DNA from 3 places in the Mesorhizobium sp. B2-5-11 genome. Region 1 is predicted to be linked to each of the others. Evidence: predicted binding sites of a transcription regulator. Region 1 holds the regulator's gene; each other region holds the start of a gene.
What was found. Region 1 encodes LexA, which represses DNA repair genes until DNA is damaged. Its sites were predicted from a motif close to TGTTCNNNNTGTGTTCNG; they were not measured.
Positions count from the first base shown of each region.

Region 1 (2,267 bases):
GCACCCCAACGATCCGGCGAACCTGGAGATCGCCGATCAAAAGACTGATGTAGATGTCGGCGGCTTCGGCAGGATCGTCACAGGCGATCAGGCCGGCCCGACTTGCGGTTCGAAGCAGGTCGCCAACAAGCGGCATTATGGTATTGCGGCCGAATTGCGCGATCGATTGGCCAAGCGTGCCTGTATCGTTGACGTCGCCGGCCGCGGCGCGATTGAGCGCCACCGCCTTGTCGCCCGTCACGAGGGTCAGCAGGACTGGCCCGAGCAAGTTCAGGGTTTCGAGCGGATCGCGCGCCTGGTGAAGGGCGTCCTCCAGCAGCTTCCTTGCCTCTCCCGCATTGGCTTCGATCAAGGATCGAAACAGGGTCTGCTTGTTGCCGTACCAGTTGTAGAGGGTTTCGTTCGAGGCCGATGCCCGCTTGGCGATAGCAAGCAGGGAGGCGCTCTTGTAGCCGGTTTCCCGGAGCACCGCATAGGCGGCCTCCTCTATCCGTTCGCGTCGCGCGGCCTGCTTCGGCGTGGTCATTGGTGTTCCTCTTCGAAAACCGTACATTATTATACGGTTTCGTCAAGCGAACGGGAAGCAAGGAGCGAGCGAACGCAGCCCATCGCGACCAGTGGTGGTGCCTCGTCGTTTTCCGGCGGGAAGTTGGCATTTTGGTTTCGTTTCGTTCACGAGCCGCAGGGGTTTCTAATCCGCCCAAACGCACCCCGCACCTGCCGGTCACCCAGCTTGCAGGCATGTGCCAAGAGTGGAGACCGGTCGGGCCACAGGCCATTAACCAAAATAGTTTCAAAGGGCCCGGGAGCGCATTGACGACGGACCGCGCTGGCAGGATGCTGGCTGCGGGAGGGCATTTCGTTTCCGTCGCCTTAACAAATTCATTAAACTTTAAATGGTTGCGGAACACAACTGGAACAGATAGTGTTTGTTCTGGGTTTGTTTTCTGATTCTGGTTCCAGACCCTTTGTGCAATGCCTTTGGGGGCCGCCATGCTCACGCGCAAGCAACATGAACTCTTGATGTTCATCCATGAACGGCTGAAGGAAAGCGGCATTCCGCCGTCCTTCGACGAGATGAAGGAAGCGCTGGACCTCGCCTCCAAGTCGGGAATTCATCGGCTGATCACGGCGTTGGAGGAGCGCGGCTTCATTCGCCGCCTGCCCAACCGGGCGCGCGCGCTGGAGGTGCTGCGCCTGCCGGACTCGATCGCGCCGGGTCTTAACGCGGCAAAGAAGTTCTCCCCGAGCGTCATCCAGGGCAGCCTCGGACAGGGCAGCAGCCCTAGCCGGCAGATCAAGCCGGCGACGTCTTCGCGTCTGCCCGCTGCCGGCAATGACGACGATGCGGTTTCAGCGGTGTCGATCCCGGTCATGGGTCGCATCGCAGCGGGTGTGCCGATCGACGCCATCCAGCATCAGACGCATTCCATTTCAGTGCCGCCTGACATGATCATGGGCGGCGAACACTATGCGCTGGAGGTCAAGGGCGATTCGATGATCGAGGCCGGCATTTTCGACGGCGACACGGTCATCATCCGCAATGCCGACACCGCAAGTCCCGGCGAGATCATCGTGGCCCTGGTGGACGAGGAGGAAGCAACGCTGAAGCGCTTCCGCCGAAAGGGTGCTTCGATTGCGCTCGAGGCTGCCAATCCGGCCTATGAAACACGTATTTTCGGACCGGACAGGGTCAAGGTGCAAGGCAAGCTGGTCGGCCTGATCAGGCGCTACTGAGCGGGGTCGGCGGTGGGCTTTTCGGGTTTACGGTAAGGCGGCAGTCCCCTTGCCTCGCGTGAGAATTTCCGCTGTTCGTGCCAAGGCCGATATGGCCTGTCGACGGCAAAGCTGACCCGTGCCGGTGCCGTCGCCGATTGCTGGTCGAAGAAGACGGCGGCACTTCCCTTACGAGCGAGCTGCCGCTTGGTGATGACGAGAACCAGCGGATTGTGGCAGGGATCGTAGCCCGCGGGGTCGTTGATGACGATCAGATCCGCATAGGAGCAGGCCCTCCAGGCGTCCTTGCGATCCTCCACCTGCGCGATGATCGCCCCCGAGGTATGCCGGGCCATGCACAGGCCCGTGAAGCAATAGAAAGGCGCTCCCGCCGGAAGTTGCGCGGAATCGAAGATGTCGAACTGTCGGTCTCCGCTGTCGAACAGTTCCGGCGCAACGATGGTTTCGGACTTCAGCGCGCGTTTCCAATTATCGACGGTGAATTCGTTCGGGCGCGCCCGGTTGATCGCGAGCTCACCGCCGCCGATCGG
Region 1 is NZ_VFUK01000001.1:1,335,404-1,337,670, forward strand. It holds gene FJ490_RS06840 (TetR/AcrR family transcriptional regulator C-terminal domain-containing protein) at 1-526, opposite strand, end outside; gene lexA (transcriptional repressor LexA) at 994-1,737, shown strand; gene FJ490_RS06850 (ComEC/Rec2 family competence protein) at 1,731-2,267, opposite strand, start outside.

Region 2 (2,267 bases), on a different contig from region 1:
TCCACGTGCGTATCGGATTTATCGATCTTTTTGGCGTAGGTCACCCCCTCAACCGCTTGGGCGGTGAACGCCAGGCTATTCCTTTCCAGCCGCGCCAGCGCTTCCACGATCAGTGCGGCGCTGACGCTCATCAATCGATCATGCAGATCGCCGGCGGTCATATCGGGTTCGATGACGCATTTTTCAACCAGCCCCACCGGGCCGGTGTCGAGGCCTTCTTCCATGCGCATGACCATCATGCCGGTTTCGCTGTCGCCCGCCATAATCGCCCGTTGGATGGGCGCCGCACCGCGCCACCGCGGCAACAGCGAGGCATGGCCGTTGATGCAGCCCAGTCGCGGCGCCTCAAGCACCGCCCTGGGCAGCAGCAGGCCGTAAGCCACGACCACGCCGATATCGGCTTGCAGCGCGCGAAAAGCTGCCTGTTCGGCCTCGCCCTTGAGCGACGTCGGCGTGCGCGTCTCGATGCCCAGCCGTTCCGCCTCGCGCTGTACCGGCGACGGCGTCAGCTCAAGGCCGCGCCGGCCGGCGGCTCGCGGCGGCTGCGTGTAGACGGCCGCGACCTCATGTCCGGCATCGGCAATTGCGCGCAATGTCGGCACCGAAAACTCCGGCGTCCCCATGAAAATGACGCGAAGGGGCATTGTCCCCTATCCCACCAGCTTGCCCGGAGCCTTGTCCTTGGCCAGCTTCTTGAACTTCTTCACCACCATGTCGCGCTTCAGCTTCGAAATGTGGTCGATGAACAGCACGCCGTTGAGATGATCGATCTCATGCTGCAGGCAGGTTGCCATCAGCCCCTCGGCCTCCATTTCCTGCAGCTTGCCATCGCGGTCGAGATACTTGACCCGCACGGAAGCCGGGCGTTCGACCTCGGCATAATAGTCGGGAATCGACAGGCAACCTTCCTCGTAGACGGAGCGCTGGTCGGCGCTTTCCAGGATTTCGGGATTGATGAAGACATGCGGCGCCGGCGTCTCGTCCTCCTTGGCGAGGTCGATCACCAGCATGCGCAGCGGCTCGCCGATCTGGATCGCGGCCAGCCCGATGCCGGGCGCGTCATACATGGTCGCCAGCATGTCGTCGGCCAGTTTGCGCAAGGGCGCGTCGACGCGCTCCACCGGCTTGGAAACCTGGCGCAGGATGGGGTCGGGAAGGATGATGAGCGGCTTGATCGGCATGGCGTCTCACCTAAGACCTTGAATAAAGGGCGTCAACCGGTACGCCGGGGGATCGTTCACGTTTTGATCTGTGCTGGCCGGCCGAATCGTCTATGCTGTGTGCATGAACGACCTGACATCCATCCTTTCGGAACCTGTCGCCCGGCTTGGCGCGACCACGATCACGCTCGGCCATGCGCTGGCGTTCGGGGCCTTTGTGTTTCTTGGCCTGTTCGTGGCGCTTGTCGTCGCGCTGTGGCGCTCGGCCAAGGCGCGCGCCGTGGCCGCTGCCGAAGCCGCCGACCATGCCCGCGACGCCGAGGCGCGGATGGCCGGCATATTGCAAAGCCAAGCCGAGATGCAGGGCCGCATGGGCGCCATCGCGGAAGTCTTCGGCGCGCGGCAGGCGGAACTGACGCAATCGATCGGCCAGCGCCTCGATGCCATGACCGGCCGCCTCGGCCAGACCATGACCGAGCAAACCAAATCCACTCATGAGAGCTTGGCCAAATTGCAGGAGCGGCTGGCCGTCATCGACACCGCGCAAGGCAACATCCAGTCGCTCGCCGGCCAGGTCGTGCAATTGCAGGCGATCCTCTCCAACAAGCAGACGCGCGGCGCCTTCGGCCAGTCGCGCATGGAAGCGATCGTCGCCGACGGTCTGCCGCACGGCGCCTACGAGTTCCAGGCGACCTTGTCCAACGGCAGCCGTCCCGATTGCCTGGTGAAGATGCCCAACGGCGCGCCGGCGCTTGCCGTCGACGCCAAGTTTCCGCTGGAAGCCTGGAACGCCATCCGCGCCGCCGAAGGCGCCGAACAGCAGAAGGTCGCGTCGCAGGCCTTCCGCCGCGACATCGAGGTGCATGTCCGCGATATCGCGGATAAATATCTGATCCAGGGCGAGACGCAGGATACCGCCTTCATGTTCGTGCCGTCGGAATCGGTGTTTGCCGAGATCCACGAAAATTTCGAGGCGGTGGTGCAGAAGGCGCACCGCGCCCGCGTCGTCATCGTCTCGCCGTCGCTCCTGATGCTGTCGATCCAGGTCATCCAGGCGATCCTGAAGGATGCCCGTATGCGCGAGCAGGCACACCTGATCCAGGGCGA
Region 2 is NZ_VFUK01000002.1:707,599-709,865, forward strand. It holds gene fmt (methionyl-tRNA formyltransferase) at 1-644, opposite strand, end outside; gene def (peptide deformylase) at 651-1,181, opposite strand; gene FJ490_RS10735 (DNA recombination protein RmuC) at 1,285-2,267, shown strand, end outside.
Region 2: a site for LexA is predicted at 1,235-1,252, ahead of FJ490_RS10735 (DNA recombination protein RmuC). Genes of this name have one in related genera too.

Region 3 (2,267 bases), 1.1 Mb from region 1:
GCGGGCCTTCCTGATCGTGTCGCAGGTGGTGATGCCGTACATGGTGATCGTCAAAACAGGTGCCTTCCGGACTTCGAATCTGGCCGCAGATTAAGCAGCCCCGGCGCGCTTTGCCAGCGGCCCGGCAGAACCATCGAAGAGTAAGTTTATTCAATGGCGGGCGCGCGGTCGCCCATCCGTGACGACGATGTGCATCAGGTCGGATAGCGGCCAGGACATGATCCTGGCCGCTTAGGATGCGGCGAAATGTGCCGACAGCCGAAAACCCGTCTCAATAATAGAAGCGCTCTTCGGCAATCTTGCCGTTCTTGACCGTGTACAGGCCAACCTCGTCCATGGTGACACGCTGGCCCGTGGCCTTGGGCGTTATGTCAAATGTAAAGCGTACGGCGAACTGGTCGCCGTTGACATAAGGGCCCTCGACCGAGCCGCCATGGACTTCGTTGTTTTCCTGCCACCACTGGCCTTTCTGCTTGACGGCGTCCTTGCCGCGGCAGACGGCCATCGGCCCCTCCATGGCCTCATAGCTGACGATGTCGTCGGCATTGTATTTCTCGGCAGCACTTTCGTAGTCACCGCGCTTGAGAAGCTCCGTGAAATCCTTGGCAATTTCCGTGTTGGTCATGTGTTCCTCCTGTTCAGACGCATTGCAAATAGGGAAAGGTTGGCGGCCTGCCATCGTCGTGCCGTCTGGTAGCTGACATGCCATGTCAGGATGATGGACCGCGCGGACTATGTGAGGACGATGCAGGCTCTCACATGGCGGGCAGTGCATCGTCCTGGCCGGTCAGCCGCCAACGTCCGGGCTGCTTGTAGGCGCCCTTCCCAATGAGACTGTGGATCAGCACAAAATCCCGGACAGTCCAGCCGATCGGGTCGATCGACCGCTCGCGAATGCTGGGGACGCCCACTTCATCACGAAGCAATGTAACATGCGGTTCGATGGACCTGGTGAGAAAGGGTTTTAGCGGGCTGTCCGAGATCACCGCCGTCAGGTCACGCCAGAACTTCTGCAGCGACGGATTGCCATCGCTGCCGCGCAGGACCAGTGCACCACCGCCAAAAGCCGACAGGCGATCGAACGAGACCTCGAAGGGCTTTGCAACGATCATCGATCCGATATGACAGGCGGCCTCTGCCAACTCCTGCGGGTACTCCTCATGGTCGCCGAGGCCGACAAGCGAGATGTGGATGTGATTTTCCGGAACCAGCCAGCCTTGCAATCCGAACTCACGGTTCAAGGCAATGGCCTTTCGCGCGAGACGACCAGCAATCGCGCTGCCGACGAGGATGGCAAAGAACAGCCGGTGGAAATGCTTCCCGGCCTGTTCCCATCGGAAAAAGGCCTGGCCGTTCTTCGCGGTTCCGAATGCGGGTTGCCCACTCACTGATTTCGTCCGCCCATTGACTCAGGTTGGGCATATTAGAACAAAACGAGAACATGTGCAAGCCGGAAAAATGACGCAGGCGTCGGGACTCCCGCACCGCCGCATGCATTCAACCCCCGAAGGAGTGCTTCCTTGCGGTACGCCAATCGCCGACGACGCCGGCAGACATGGCGCCTGGCTCACCACAAACGGGATAGACCTTTGACAGGAATCCGGTGAAAGTGCCGCGCCGAACCAGCGAGCCGCATTTTTGATGATCAGAGGACCGCACGCATGACAAACCCGATGCATCTGCCCGCCGAAGGCCTTTTTGTCGGGCGCGCCAGAAGCAGCGACGCCGCGCATCCCCTGGTGGTCACGGTGCGTGATGGCACCGTCTTCGACATCACGTCGAGCACGGCGCCGACCGTGCGCGATATCTGCGAGATGGCCGATCCGGCCGGTTATGTGCGCTCGGCCAAGGGCAAGCCGATCGGCTCGCTCGATGATATCGCGGCCAACAGTTTCGAGGCCGCGCGTGATCCGGCAAGGCCCTATCTCATCTCCCCCGTCGACCTGCAGGCGATCAAGGCCTCGGGCGTCACCTTCGTCGTCAGCCTGCTGGAACGCGTCATCGAGGAACAGGCGCGCGGTTCGGCGGAAAAGGCCGACGCCATCCGCGCCGACATTGCCGGGCTGATCGGCCACGATCTGTCCAAGCTCAAGCCCGGTTCACCGGAAGCGATGGAGATCAAGGCCAAGCTCATCGCACGCGGCGCCTGGTCGCAATATCTGGAAGTGGGCATCGGCCCCGACGCCGAGATCTTCACCAAATGCCAGCCGATGGCCTCGGTCGGTTTCGGCGCCGATGTCGGCCTGCATCCCGTCTCTACCTGGAAC
Region 3 is NZ_VFUK01000001.1:242,358-244,624, reverse strand. It holds gene FJ490_RS01135 (ArsC family reductase) at 1-54, opposite strand, end outside; gene FJ490_RS01130 (nuclear transport factor 2 family protein) at 272-625, opposite strand; gene FJ490_RS01125 (2'-5' RNA ligase family protein) at 756-1,241, opposite strand; gene FJ490_RS01120 (fumarylacetoacetate hydrolase family protein) at 1,662-2,267, shown strand, end outside.
Region 3: a site for LexA is predicted at 1,425-1,442, ahead of FJ490_RS01125 (2'-5' RNA ligase family protein). Genes of this name have one in related genera too.